One region of the Mycolicibacterium psychrotolerans genome, then DNA from elsewhere that is predicted to be linked to it. Evidence: riboswitches for the same ligand, from Rfam matches in the RefSeq annotation. Region 1 holds a riboswitch; each other region holds the start of a gene.
What was found. Region 1 has a riboswitch for thiamine pyrophosphate ahead of G6N45_RS04740 (ECF transporter S component). Riboswitches for the same ligand answer to the same signal wherever they lie in the genome.
Positions count from the first base shown of each region.

Region 1 (4,764 bases):
CGAAGGGGGACGGCCGTGCCCAGGTACGCGTGGGATGGGCGCCGAACCCGCGCGCCTCCATCGCCGTGGCGAGCATCGATCCGCGCCGCACCGCGAAGACCAGCAGCGCGAACGCCTGCCCCGCTGCCCGCCGGACGCGGGCATGGTCGGCGACACCGCGTGCGCGACGGGCGTATCCGAGGTAGCGCCAGTCCTGGCCGAGCAGCTCGGTCATGCGTACCCCGGCCAGCGCGCCGAGCACGAATCGGGCCGGTAGCCGCAGCACCTGCCCCAGACCGTCGGCAAGCTCGGTCGGATCGGTGTCGATGAACAGGAACACCGCGGGCAGCGCGATCGCCAACACCCGCAGGAAGGTTGCCAGCGCCAGCGTGATGGAACCGTCGCTGACGGTGATGAGCAGGAAGTGCCAGTGCACGACGCCGCTGGGCTCCCCGTAGAGCACGATGGTCACCGCCGTCAGCGCGGCGGCGAACACCAGGATGGCGCCGCGGTTGCGCAAGGACCCCAACGGAACTCGCATCGCCGCGAGAAGAATCACCTCGAGGACCAGAGCGGTCGACGCCGACACCCAGTCAACACTGAGCACCAGGCCGACGGCGATGATGAACGCCGCCGACAGCTTCGCGACGGGATTGATCTGCGCGCCGGGAAGCGCCGGTGCGTCGACGACGGTGCTCACCGCGGGACCGCCACGGCGTCCGACGCCGAGTGGTGCAGGTCGATGTGCTGATCGGCGAGCAGCGCGGCGAAGTCGGCGTCATGCGTGACGGCCACCACGGCGGTGCCCTGATCGGCGATGTCGGCGAGCAGACGCAGCAGTTCCTCCCACGTGATGCGATCCTGGCCGAAGGTGGGCTCGTCGAGGATGATCATGTCGGGCCGGGTCGCGAGCACCGTCGCCACCGAGAGCCGACGTTGTTCGCCGCCGGACAGGGTGTAGGGGTTGGCCTGTGCCAGATGTGTCAGGTGTAAGCGATCCAACAGCTCGTCGCACACAGCGGCGACGGTCGCGCCGTCTCGTCTCAGCGCGCGGGGGCCGAGGGCGAGTTCGTCCCGCACGCTGCCGGTGAGGAACTGGTGCTCCGGGTTCTGGAAGACACTGCCGATGCGAGTGAGCAACTCCCGCGACCGCCACCGCACCGGCTCGCGGCGATGCGCCGACGGTGCGAAGTCACGCTCCGCTTCCAAGCGCCCACCGCGCGGCGGCAGCAGCCCGCCGACGGTCAGCGCCAGTGCCGACTTGCCCGCCCCGTTCGGTCCGGTAACGACTGTCGTTGTGCCCCGGGCGATCTCGAAATCCAGACCCGCCGATGGCGGGCCCGACGGGTAGCCGACGGACAGGTCGGCGGCCCGCAGCAGAGGCGTGCCCGCCGCGCGGTCGCGGGTGAGCACCGGCAAGGCCAGCCCGGGTACCCACACGCCGGCGCGCCGCAGATCCTCGCGTTGCCGGTCGATGACATCGGCAGGTGCGCCGTCGGCCACGACCCGTCCGTCGCGGCCCAGCACGATCACCCGGTCGACGACGGGAAGCCATACCGCGGTGCGGTGTTCGATGACGATCAGTGTCGAGCCGCTCTGCTCGACCGCGGATGCGACCGCGTCGCGGACCTCGCCGACACCGGCGGGGTCGAGGTTGGCGGTCGGCTCGTCGAGCAACAGCAGACCGGGATCCATCGCCAGGACGCCGGCCAGCGCGAGGCGCTGCTTCTGGCCGCCCGACAGGTGCGAGGTGTCGTGGTGCACCGGGAGTTCCAGGCCCACCGCGGCAAGCGCCCGTCGTGCCCGCGGCCAGATCTCCTCGCGCGGGACCGCGAAGTTCTCCATGCCGAAAGCCACATCGTCGCCGACGCGGGAGAGGATCACCTGCGCATCCGGGTTCTGCAGGACCATGCCGATACGGCTGCGGCGCTGCGCGGGCGCCACACCGTCGACCAGCAGGGCGCCCGACTCGTCGCCGTCCTCGTCGCTGTCGAGCAGACCGGCCAGCCCCTGCATCAGCGTCGACTTGCCCGAGCCGCTGGCCCCGAGCAGCAGGACCCGCTCGCCGGGCTCGATGGTGAGGTCCAGCCCGCTCAGCGCCCACCGGGTGCGACCGGCGTGGCGCCAATGCCACTCCCTGGCGGCGACGGCGACGCCGCCGGACGGTCGGTGGGACGCGGTCACGACCGGGCGTCGGCGGGCGCGACGACCCGGCCCGACGCGAAGCGGGACAGTGCCCCGGTCTTGGCCAGACCCCGCACCGCGTACCACGACAGAGCGCCCGCGACGACCGCACCGGACGCGATACCGGAGACGACGTAGATGGCCGAGAAGGTCGCGCTCGAGCCGGGATACCACAGGATCAGATCGTTGATCCCCATCGCCAGGCCTGCGGCGGCTCCGGCCAGCACGGCGACCGGCAGACCCCACCGCCGGTACAGGAACGCGGCGAAGATCACCTCGGCCGCCAGGCCCTGCACCAGCCCCGACTCGATGGTGAGCACGCCCCACTGGTTGCCGACCAGCGCCGACACCACGGCGGCGACCAGTTCGCCGTAGAGCGCCGCCCCCGGTTTCCGGATCACCAGGGCGGTGAGAACACCGGCGAACAGCCAGCCTCCGCCGACCAGGCCTTGGAGGCCGGGCAGCGCTGCGCTCAGTGGTGCGCCGATCGGGTTTGACGCGATGTTCCACAGGACGAACACCAGCCCGGCGGCGACGGCGAGCACGCTGGCGACCACGATGTCGACCACGCGCCACCGGTACACCGGACGAACGGATTGCGAACTCATCTTCACTCCCTACGCCGGCATTACCCGGTCAGGTTCTACGGTCGACGGCCCGTTGCCGTCCTCTCAGCGCACGTGCGGGTGCGCTCCCGTGTGGTCAGGAATCCGACGGTAGTCCAGCAGGGCGGGTGTTGCCAACCAATTCGCGAAAGCGCATGCGCAAGCGCTTGCCTGGCCTCTAGGCTCCTGCACAGCCGCGGCGCGGACGGCGTCGCCCGGGGACAAAGGAGTCCACATGGTCGGAAAACGCAACCGGTCCACGCTCGCGGTCGGGGCAGTCCTGATGGCCGGCTCGATGGTTCTCGGTCTGACCGGGTGCGGCGGATCGGGCTCGGACGAGGTCAAGGTCGGGCTGATCACCAAGACCGATTCGAACCCGTACTTCGTGAAGCTGCGCGAGGCCGCCCAGGCCCAGGCCGACAAGGACGGCGCACAGTTGGTGGCGCTCGCAGGTGCTTTCGACGGCGACAACGAGGGTCAGGTCACCGCGATCGAGAACATGGTCGGCCAGGGCGTCAAGGGCATCCTCATCACGCCGAACTCGTCCACCGGCGTGCTCGACGCCATCAAGAAGGCGCGCGACGCAGGAGTCGTCGTCATCGCCCTCGACACCGCGACCGACCCGGAGGACGCGGTCGACGCCACCTACGCCACCGACAACAAGGCGGCGGGCGTCAGCCAGGGCAAGTGGGTCCGCGCGGCCATCGGCAACGCCGCACCCCAGGTGGTGATGCTGGACGGCACCCCGGGCGGCACCGTCGACACGTTCAGGCACGACGGATTCCTCGAAGGCTTCGGCATCACCAACGGCTCGCCGGAGATCGTCGCCCAGGAGAACACCAACGGCGACCAGACCAAGGCGCAGACCGCGATGGAGAACATCCTGCAGCGCGCGCCGCAGATCAACGCGCTCTACACCATCAACGAGCCGGCCGCCGCCGGCGCCTATCAGGCGATCCAGTCCGCCAATCGCGCCGGGCAGATCACCATCGGCTCGATCGACGGCAGCTGCACGGGCGTCGCGGACGTCAAGGCAGGCAAGATCGGCGCCACGGTGATGCAGTTCCCCGCCAAGATGGCCGAGCTGGGGGTGCAGGCCGTCGTCAAGTTCGCCAAGGACGGCACCAAGCCCAGCGGATTCAACGACACCGGCTCCGAGCTCATCACGGACAAGCCCGTCCCCGGCCTCCCGTCGAAAGACACCGCCTGGGGCGAACAGAACTGCTGGGGCAAAGCCGGGTCATGACCACCGGCGCGCCCGCACAGGCGAAGCCGTCGCTGTCGAGCCGGTTCACCGCGGAGAGTCTGCTGCGTGAACCGTTGCTCGGCCCACTGGTGGCACTCGTCATCGCGATCATCATCTTCAGCGCGGTCTCGGATTCGTTCCTCGAACCCCAGAACGTCTCGCTGATCCTGCAACAGTCCGTGGTCGTCGGCATCCTGGCCGTGGGCCAGACGCTGATCATCCTGACCTCCGGGATCGACCTGTCGATCGGGGCGGTGGCCGTCTTCGGCACCATCGTGATGGCCCAGAGTGCCGGCGCAGGGGGACCCGTTGTGGCGCTGGGCTCGACGCTGCTGGTGTGCGTGGTCTTCGGCGCGATCAACGGCGGACTGGTCACCATGTTGCGACTGCCCCCGTTCATCGTCACGCTGGGCACGTTCACCGCGATCCAGGCGGCGACCCGGCTGCTCGCCGGGTCCGAGACCTACCGCGTGGAACCGGGGCTGCTGACGTTCCTCGGCACGTCCTTCCGCATCGGGTCGTTCTCGACGACGTTCGGCGTGGTCGCGATGCTGCTGGTCTACCTGGTGACGTGGTACGCGTTGTCCCAAACTGCTTGGGGCAGACATATTTACGCTGTCGGCGGCAACCCGCAGGCCTCAGACCTGTCGGGGATCAAGTCGGGCCGGGTGCTGCTGTCGGTGTACATCACCACAGGGGTGATCGCCGCGATCGCGGCGTGGGCCGCCCTCGGCCGCATCCCGAATGCCG
Region 1 covers NZ_AP022574.1:959,796-964,559, forward strand. The annotation lists gene G6N45_RS04730 (energy-coupling factor transporter transmembrane component T family protein) at 1-679, opposite strand, end outside; gene G6N45_RS04735 (ABC transporter ATP-binding protein) at 676-2,163, opposite strand; gene G6N45_RS04740 (ECF transporter S component) at 2,160-2,771, opposite strand; TPP riboswitch at 2,761-2,871, opposite strand; gene G6N45_RS04745 (substrate-binding domain-containing protein) at 3,004-4,014, shown strand; gene G6N45_RS04750 (ABC transporter permease) at 4,011-4,764, shown strand, end outside.

Region 2 (4,764 bases), 620 kb from region 1:
GATGAGCATCATCGCCGCCGCGGCGATGAACACGACCACCAGGCCGTTGTGAAACGGCTCCGTGATCAGCTCAGGGAAGAACGTCTTGCCGGTCAGCACGTCGGCGTTGACACCGGGCTGCTGCAGAGCGTGCGAGGGTTCGAGCAACTCGGCGATCGGGTTGTATCCCAGGAACGCCGCGAACAGGCTGCCCACCGGCGGCAGATTGGCGACGTCCTGTGCCACCGCGCTGGACACGCCCTGGGCCTGGAGGCCGCTGCTCATCGCGCCGGGCAGGGAATTGGCCAGTCCGACGATCATCAGCGAGAAGAAGATGCCGATCGACAGCGACGAGCCGGCGTTGAAGAACGTGGCCCGCACGCCGGAGGCCGCGCCGCGCTCGGCCGACGGGACGCTGGACATGATCGCCGCGGTGTTGGGCGCGGTGAAGATGCCGCCGCCGAGCCCGTTGAGGAAGACCAGCACCGCGAACAACCAGTAGTCGAAGTTCACCGGGATGAGCACCAGCGCCACGAACGTCACCGCCATCAGCAGCATGCCTCCGACGGTGAACGGCCGCGCACCGAAACGGTCCGACAGTGACCCGGCCAGCGGACCGGCGATCAGGAAGCCGGCCGTCATCGGCAGCATGTAGATGCCCGCCCACAGCGGGGTGGACTCGAAGCTGTAGCCGTGCAGCGGCAACCAGATGCCCTGCAGCCAGATGATCAGCATGAACTGCAGGCCACCGCGGCCGACCGACGACATCAGCCCGGCGAGGTTGCCCATGCCGAACGACGCGGAGCGGAAGAGCCGGATGTTGACCATCGGCTGCTTGACCCGCAACTCGACGAAGCAGAACACCACGAGCAGGGCCACCCCGAACACGATGGCGCCGAGCACCCACGGGTTCGTCCACCCGGTGGTCGACGACCCGTAGGGCTGGATGCCGTAGGTGATGCCGATCAGCAGCACGGTCAGTCCGACGCCGAAGGTCAGCGTCCCGGCCCAGTCCAGCTTGCCCGGCGTGCGCACCCCCAGCTCTTTGAGGGAACGCACGCTCCAGATGGTGCCGAGGATGCCGATCGGCACGCCGACCCAGAAGATCGCCTTCCAGTGCCATTCGGACAGGAAGCCGCCGATCAGCAGGCCCAGGAAGGATCCGGCCACCGCGGCCACCATGTTGACGCCGAGCGCCATGCCGCGCTGGTTGGCCGGGAACGCGTCGGTCAGGATCGCCGACGACGACGACATCAGCATCGCCCCGCCGATGCCCTGCACCACCCGCCACGCGATCAGCCAGATCGCGCCGCCGTCGAGCTGGAACGGGTCGAACGACAACGCGACCGCGGCGACGGTGAAGACCGCGAAGCCCAGGTTGTAGATCCGGACCCGGCCGAGCATGTCGCCGAGCCGGCCGAACGGCACCACCAGCACCGCGGTCACCACGAGGTAGCCCATCAGCATCCACAGCAGGTAGCTGACGTTGCCCGGCGCGAGGGGGTTGAGGCCGATACCGCGGAAGATGGCGGGCAGGGAGATCAGCACGATCGAGGCGTTGATGGTGGCCAGCAGCGTGCCCAGGGTGGTGTTGGACAGCACGATCCACTTGTAGAACGGGTGATCGTGGTCCATCCGCGCCCGCTTGATCGAGGTCTCGCTGAGTCCGGCGGTCGGGGCGGGTCCTGTCGCCGGAGTGGCTGGGGTCTCTGTCGTCATATCCGTCGTCGTTTCGTCGTCGCGTTTCGTAGCCATGACGGGCGCAACCCTGCGCCTGCAAAACACATATATTAGCTATACAAATCATCGACGCCAAAACGTATTCCCGCGGCCATCGGCCGGGAGGGGTCGGTTACGTTGAGGGAGTCCACGCGGGAGCGCGCGCCGAGCGCGCTGAGAGGACGGCTGACGCGCCGTCGACCGTACGAACCTGACCGGGTCATGCCGGCGTAGGGAGATGTCATGAATGTTCTGCCCCTGGCCCCGCCGGGGCGGGCGCCGTTGCGCGTCCTGACCATCGCAGGCTCCGATTCGGGCGGAGGCGCAGGCATTCAAGCCGATATGCGCACGTTCGCGCTGCTCGGCATGCACAGCCTCGTCGCGGTCACCGCAGTCACAGTGCAGAACTCGTTGGGCGTCAAAGGCTTCCACGAGATTCCGGTGGACATCATCGCCGGGCAGATCGAGGCAGTGGCCACCGACATCGGCGTGCAGGCCGCCAAGACCGGGATGCTGGCCTCGTCCGAGATCATCGACACCGTCGCCGACACCTGGGTGCGGCTCGGCCTCGCCGGGACGGTGCCGCTGGTCGTCGATCCCGTCTGCGCGTCGATGCACGGTGATCCCCTGCTGCACCCCAGCGCGCTCGAGTCGCTCACCGCGCGGCTGTTCCCGCTGGCCACCCTGGTCACCCCGAATCTCGACGAGGTCCGGCTGATCACCGGCATCGACGTCGTCGATGCCGACACCCAGCGCGCCGCGGCGCAGGCCCTGCACGCACTCGGCCCGCGCTGGGCGCTGGTCAAGGGCGGTCACCTGCGGTCCTCGTCGCACAGCCCGGACCTGCTGTTCAACGGCACCGACTTCTACGAGTACGACTCGGTGCGCATCGACACCCCGCACGACCACGGCGCCGGGGACACCCTGGCCGCGGCCGCCGCCGCCGCGCTGGCGCACGGATACCCGCTGCCCGACGCCGTCGCCTTCGCCAAGGCCTGGATCACCGAATGCCTGCGCGCGGCCTATCCGTTGGGCGGCGGCCACGGCTCGGTGTCGGCGCTGTTCCAGTTGTCCGATGGATGAGATCGCAGGCGTCGTCCACGAGCCGGCCGGCACACCGGCCGGGGCGGTCGCGCTGACGCACGGTGCCGGCGGCAGCCGCGACGCCCCGATGCTCGTCGCGCTGTGTGACGAATGGGCCCGGCGGGGATGGCTCGCGGTCCGCTACAACCTGCCGTACCGGCGGCGCCGGCCCAAAGGTCCGCCGTCGGGGTCGTCGGCCGCCGATCTTTCCGGCATCCTCGAGGCCATCGCGGCGGTGCGGTCCCTGACCGACGGACCCGTCGTCGCCGGCGGCCATTCTTACGGCGGACGGCTCACGTCGATGGCGGTCGCCGACCACGGACTGCGACCGGACGTGCTCACGCTGTTCTCCTATCCGCTGCATCCGCCCGGCAAGCCCGAGCGGGCCCGCACCGAGCACCTGCCGCGCATCACCGTGCCGACGGTGTTCACCCACGGCACCGCCGACCCGTTCGGCACGCTCGAGGAGCTGCGGCCGGCCGTCGCACTGATCGACGCCCCGACCACGATCGTCGAGGTCACGGGAGCCCGCCACGACCTCCGTTCGAAACGCCTCGATGTGCCCGCGCTCGCAGTCGAAGCGGCGCTGAAAATGCTGCCCTGAGTTATCGTCAGCTCGTGACGACTCCGCCGGGGCCACCCCCGCCGCCACCGCCGTATGGACCACCGCCGTACGGTCCCGGGGGGCCTGGCGGCGCCTACCCCCCGCCTCCGCCTCCTCCCCTGCCCTACCAGGGCCAACCCGGCCCTTACCCGCCGCCGCAGAAGAAGAAGTCGATCAAGTGGTGGGTCATCGGCGGCCTGCTGACCGTTGTTCTGCTCTTCGTCATCGGCGGGGTGATCGTGTGGGGTGTCGTCGATTCCGGCAACGTCACCGCGACCGATGTGAAGGTCGGCGACTGTCTGGCCGAGATCCCCGACGGCGACAAGGTGCTGCGGGTGCAGACCGTCGGCTGCGACCAGCCGCACGCGGGCGAGGTGTTCGCGGTGCTGATGATGCCCGAGGGCGACTTCCCCGGGCAGTCGGCCGTCGAGGCCTACCACGAGAAGTGCGGGCCCGAGCTGGCCAGTTACTCTCCGGCGGCGATGACCGACGACTCGGTGCAGCTCTACGTGCTCTACCCCACCGCCGAGACCTGGGCCAGCGGAGACCGAGCCGTCACCTGCATCGCCACGCTGGACCCGCCACGCACGGGCTCGCTGGCGGGCTGATCCCGCGGTTGGGGGGACCTCTAGTACCGTTTACCGCATGACGTCGGTGCAGTACGACGCGGTCATCGTAGGGGCCGGATTCGCCGGAATCGGGACCGCCATCGCGCTCAAGCGGATGGGCTACGAGAACTTCGTGATCCTCGACCGGGAAGACGACCTGGGCGGTACCTGGTACGTCAACCACTACCCCGGTCTGGCGGTCGACGTTCCGACCACCACCTACTCCTACTTCTTCGAGCCGAACCCGAACTGGTCGCGGCTGTTCTCCACCGGGACGGAGATCAAGCAGTACGCCGACAACGTCGCCGACAAGTACGACGTGCGCAGGCACATGCGGTTCCGGACTGTCGTCCAGGGCGCCCGCTGGGACGAGGAGGCCGCGGCGTGGCGGGTCTCCGTCGCCGACGGGGAGACGTTGACCGCGCGGTACCTGTTCACCGCCACCGGCTTCCTGTCCCAGCCGCGCCTGCCCGAGATCCCCGGGATCGAGAGCTTCGAGGGGCGGGTGGTTCACACCACCGCGTGGGACGACTCCTACGACCCGACGGGCGAGCGGGTCGGCATCATCGGCACCGGCGCGACCGCCGTGCAGCTCATCCCCGAGCTGGCCAAGAAGGCCGCCGACCTGACGGTCTACCAGCGCACCGCGATCTGGGTCGCCCCCAAGCTCGACTTCCGGATCTCGGAGCGCGCCAAGCGACTGTTCGCCCGGATACCGTTGACGCAGCGCGTCGTTCGCGCGGTCACCGACACCATCTACGAGATGATGAT
Region 2 covers NZ_AP022574.1:341,469-346,232, forward strand. The annotation lists gene G6N45_RS01730 (MFS transporter) at 1-1,698, opposite strand, end outside; TPP riboswitch at 1,841-1,952, shown strand; gene thiD (bifunctional hydroxymethylpyrimidine kinase/phosphomethylpyrimidine kinase) at 1,942-2,781, shown strand; gene G6N45_RS01740 (alpha/beta hydrolase family protein) at 2,774-3,385, shown strand; gene G6N45_RS01745 (septum formation family protein) at 3,400-3,993, shown strand; gene G6N45_RS01750 (flavin-containing monooxygenase) at 4,031-4,764, shown strand, end outside.
Region 2: linked by a shared signal. The riboswitch ahead of thiD (bifunctional hydroxymethylpyrimidine kinase/phosphomethylpyrimidine kinase) and the one ahead of G6N45_RS04740 (ECF transporter S component) in region 1 are both predicted to bind thiamine pyrophosphate.

Region 3 (4,764 bases), 590 kb from region 1:
CGCAGAACACTGCGGCGACGGCGGCTTTGGCGCACAGCACCACCGACCGGGCGGGTGTGGCCAGAAACGTCGTCGCGATCATCCGGGTGCGGTACTCACCGGTGACCGTCAGCGCGGCGACCACCATCAGCACCGGCACCCCGAAGGCCGCGACACTCAGCGCCGCGGTCCGGGGCTGCATCCCGGCCACGCCCAGGGTGAGCGCCGCGGCCAGCACCACCGACCAGATCGGCGAGCGCAGCGTGGTGATCTTGATGCGCTCGGCGTTCAGCGCGGCCAGCGCCGAGGACGCGGTCACGGCGCCGCCCGGTAGGTGACGTCGCCCGCGGTCGACGACAGGTAGGCCTGTTCCAGCGACGCCTGCTCGAGTCGCAGCTCGTGTACCACGATCGCGTGCCGGGCGGCGAGCTCGCCGACGGCCTCGGTGGTGGCGTGCGCGACGCGCAGCGCCTCGCCGTCGCCGGTCACCGTCATGCCCTCCGCGGTCAGCGCCGCCCGCAGAGCGCCGGCCTGCGGGCTGCGCACCAGCACACCGCCGCCGCCGGAGCGGCCGACGAACTCGCCGACGGTGGTGGACGCGATGAGCTTTCCCCGGCCGATCACCACCAGCCGGTCGGCGGTGTCGGCCATCTCGGAGAGCAGGTGGCTGGAGACGAACACCGTGCGGCCCTCACCGGCCAGCGTCCGCATCAGCGACCGCACCCAGTGGATGCCCTCGGGGTCCAGGCCGTTGACCGGCTCGTCGAACAGCAGCACGGGCGGATCGCCGATCAGCGCCGCGGCGATACCCAGCCGCTGACTCATCCCCAGCGACAGTGCGCCGGCCTTGGTGCCTGCCGCCGGGGTCATTCCGACCATGTCGAGCACCTCGTCGACGCGCCGGGCCGGGATCCGGTTGCTGGCCGCGATCCAGCGCAGATGGTGGCGTGCCGACCGGTTGGGATGCACCTGCCTGGCGTCGAGCAGCGCACCGACGGTCCGCAGCGGGTGGGTGAGGTCCCGGTAGCTGCGGCCGTCGATCCGTGCGGTGCCGGAGGTGGGGCGGTCCAGCCCGAGGATCATCCGCATCGTCGTGGTCTTGCCCGCACCGTTGGGTCCCAGGAACCCGGTCACCACGCCGGGCTCGACCGTGCATGTGAGCCCGTCGACAGCGCGGGTTGCCCCGGAGGTCCCCCTGAATGTTTTGGTGAGCGCGTCGAGTTCGATCATTCGGCGGCCGCCGCCACCACGAGATCGGCCACGGCACGCATCCCGGCCGCGTTCGGGTGCAGCGGCGCCGGCCTGCGCGGCACCGGCCAGCCGAAGCGCGTGGTCCACGGGTCCGCCGACCACCCGTGGTGCGCACGGCTGGCCGCGCCCGCCCGCACCAGCCCGCACCCGGTCGTCGAGGCCGCCTGCGCGGTCAGCCGTTCCAGCTCGAGCGCCAGGTGCCTGCCCAGCGTCGTGTCGTGATCGCTCAGCGGCGACGCGGGCCCGGCCGGCGGCAGCAGCGTCAGGTAGTCCACGAACAGCACGGTGGCCCGTGGTGCCCGCTGCCGCACCGTGCGTCCCACCTCGACGAGCGCCGCCCCGACCTCCTCGAGCGCGACGTAGCGCTCGGCCGGGTTCAGCAGATGGCGGATCCTGCCGCCCAGCAAAGGGATTCGTTGCACGGGGCGAGGCAGGCCCGCCGCGAACAGCATCGGCACATAGCCCACGTCGTTGCCGCCGATGGTGACGGTGACGAGTGACTCGGACCCGTCGAGCGCGTCGACCTGCGGTGCGGCGCCGCGCTGGGTGTCGGTGAGCACGTGAGCGGTGGTCGCCCCCGAGTAGGTGACGTCCACGAGGTCCAGGCCGAGCGCGGCCGCCACCAGGTGCGGGTAGTTGCGCGCCGACCGGCCGGCGGCACGCGGCGAGCCCGCCGCCCTTGGCTGGATCCCCGGCCCGGCGGCCATCGAACTGCCAAGCGCCACATACCTGTTCATAATGCCGGGCTGGAGGCCTGCGCCCAGAACCGCTTCGGGATCCGGCCCGCACGCCGCGCCAGGTAGCCGGCCCGGACCGCGGCCGACATCGCCGAGGCCATCCCCGCCGGGTCGGCGGCGCGGGTGACCGCGGTGGCCAGCAGCACCGCGTCGCATCCGAGTTCCATCGCCAGCGTGGCGTCGCTGGCCGTACCGATCCCGGCGTCCAGGATCACCGGCACGCCGGCCCGGTCCACGATCATCTCGATGTGGTGTGCGTTGGCGATGCCAAGGCCGGTGCCGATCGGCGAGCCCAGCGGCATCACCGCCGCGCACCCGGTGTCCTCCAGTCGGCGCGCCAGCACCGGGTCGTCGTTGGTGTACGGCAGCACGACGAAGCCGTCGTCGACGAGTTGTTCCGCCGCCCTGACCAATTCGATCGCGTCGGGCAGCAACGTCCGCTCGTCGGCGATCACCTCGAGCTTCACCCAGTTGGTCTGCAGCGCTTCGCGCGCGAGCTGCGCGGTCATCACCGCCTCGGCGGCACCCCGGCACCCCGCGGTGTTGGGCAGCGGCGTGATCCCCAGCCGGGTCAGCAGATCGAGGACGCCGGTGCCGCCGTCGGCGTCCACACGGCGCATCGCCACGGTAGTCAGCTCGGTCCCCGACGCGACGAGCGCTTCCTCGAGCACGGCGAGGTTGGCCGCCCCACCGGTGCCGAGGATCAGCCGCGAACCGAACTCGCGGCCGGCGATGCTCAGCTTGCCTGTCGTGTGCTCAACCACCCTGCACCGCCGCCAACACGTCGACCTTCGCTCCGTCGGTCAGCTCGATGTCCCACTCCGAGCGAGGAATCACGGCCCAGTCCACCGCGACCGCGATGCCCTTGACCGGGTAACCGAGCCGGTCCAGCAGCGCGGCGACGGTGATCCGCCCGTCGACCTCGACCGCCTCGTCGTTGACCGTCAGCTTCACGGCGTCACCCCTTCCAGCACCCCCGGCACCGGCGCACCGCGCAGCTCGGCGGCGATCGCCTCCGCGGTCCACGGCGCCAACAGGAATCCCGACCGGCCGTGCCCGGTTGCCACCAGCGTGCGCGCATCGAGCCGGCCGACGAGCGGGACGTTGTCGGCCGTCATGGGGCGCAGCCCGGCCGCGCATTCGGCGAGCTCGTACTCGCCCAGTGCCGGCACCACCGCGCAGGCGTCGTCGAGCAGCTCCCGCACCCCCGTCACCGTGGGGGCGGTGTCGCGGCCGTGTTCGTACTGGGTGGCGCCGACCACGACGCCGTCGCGGCGCGGGACCAGGTAGACCTGCCTGCCGCGCACCCGGGCGCGGATCACCCGCTGCGGGACCGGCAGGCAGCCGCGCCGCCAGCGGAGCCGCAGCACCTCACCCTTGACCGGCCGCACCGGCAGGCCGGGCCACAGCGCGGGCGCGTCGATGCCGTTGGCGATCACGACGGCGTCGGCGTCGGCCACCTCGTTCAAAGCGGCGACCGCCGGCGCCCACTCGACGCCCAGGCGCTCGGCGTGTGCCGCCAGCGCGTCGACCACCGCCCGGTTGTCGACGGCGAGCTCGGTCTGTGCGCGGAAGCCGTGCCGGATGCCCTGGGCGAGAAGGGGTTCGATGTCGCGGGCGGCCGTGGTCGGGGTGACGGGATGACCCTGGGCGGCCAGCCACTCCCCGACCGTCTTCAGGTCGGCGGCGTCGGCCCGGTCGACGGCGACCACCAGCGACTCGCGCGCGGTGACCACCTCGGCCGGGAGGCCGTCGAGAAATCCGCTGTGCCACAGGTCCAGCGACGCCAGCCCGAGCCGCAGGAGCCGTTCCTCCCCGGGCCAGCCCTCGCTGTGCGGGGCGAGCATGCCGCCGGCCACCCAGGACGCGCCCGGTGCCGGGGTGCGGTGCACGCGCACGCGCCAGCCGTCCTGCGCGGCGCGGCGCGCCACGGCGAGTCCGATGACGCCGCCGCCGATGACGGCGAGCCGCTGGGCGGGATCCGGCACTGCTACTCCCTTCGCCGGCATGACCCGGATCAGGTGCGACGGTCAGAGCCGGCGGGCTCACTCTCAGTCCCCGTACCCGGGACTCCCGTGTGGTCGGTGTTGTCGTTCCCAGCCTACGTCCGCCGTCGCGCTACCGTTCGCGGTGTGCGTGACGCCCTGCTGTACCTGTGCACCGACGCCCGCCGGGAGCGCGACGACCTCGCCGAGTTCGCCGATGCCGCGCTGGCCGGCGGAGTCGACATCATCCAGCTCCGCGACAAGGGGTCGGCCGGTGAGCGCGAGTTCGGCCCGCTGGAAGCCCGTGCCGAGTTGGCCGCGCTGGAGGTGCTCGCCGAGGCAGCACGCCGCCACGACGCCCTGATCGCGGTCAACGACCGCGCCGACGTCGCGCGCGCGGCCGGCGCCGACGTGCTGCACCTCGGCCAGGACGACCTGCCGCTGCCGGTCGCCCGGGAGATCTTCACCGGAGTCGTCGGGCGGTCGACCCACGACATCGACCAGGTGCGCGCGGCGATCGCCGGCGACGCCCCCGACGGCCCGGACTACTTCTGCGTCGGCCCGTGCTGGCCCACGCCGACCAAACCGGGCCGGCCCGCACCGGGCCTGGACCTGATCCGCGCGACCTCTGAGTTGACACAAGCGCTGGCGCCGGCCAAGCCCTGGTTCGCGATCGGGGGCATCGACGCGGCCCGGCTGCCCGAGGTCATCGAGGCCGGCGCGCGCCGCGCGGTCGTGGTCCGCGCGATCACGGCGGCCGATGACCCCGAGGCCGCGGCCGAGGAGTTGAAGACGATGCTCAGCTCTGCCCG
Region 3 covers NZ_AP022574.1:371,314-376,077, forward strand. The annotation lists gene G6N45_RS01870 (ABC transporter permease) at 1-298, opposite strand, end outside; gene G6N45_RS01875 (ABC transporter ATP-binding protein) at 295-1,209, opposite strand; gene G6N45_RS01880 (SGNH/GDSL hydrolase family protein) at 1,206-1,967, opposite strand; gene thiG (thiazole synthase) at 1,964-2,731, opposite strand; gene thiS (sulfur carrier protein ThiS) at 2,724-2,921, opposite strand; gene thiO (glycine oxidase ThiO) at 2,918-3,955, opposite strand; TPP riboswitch at 3,945-4,054, opposite strand; gene thiE (thiamine phosphate synthase) at 4,100-4,764, shown strand, end outside; gene G6N45_RS01905 (NUDIX hydrolase) at 4,752-4,764, opposite strand, start outside.
Region 3: linked by a shared signal. The riboswitch ahead of thiO (glycine oxidase ThiO) and the one ahead of G6N45_RS04740 (ECF transporter S component) in region 1 are both predicted to bind thiamine pyrophosphate.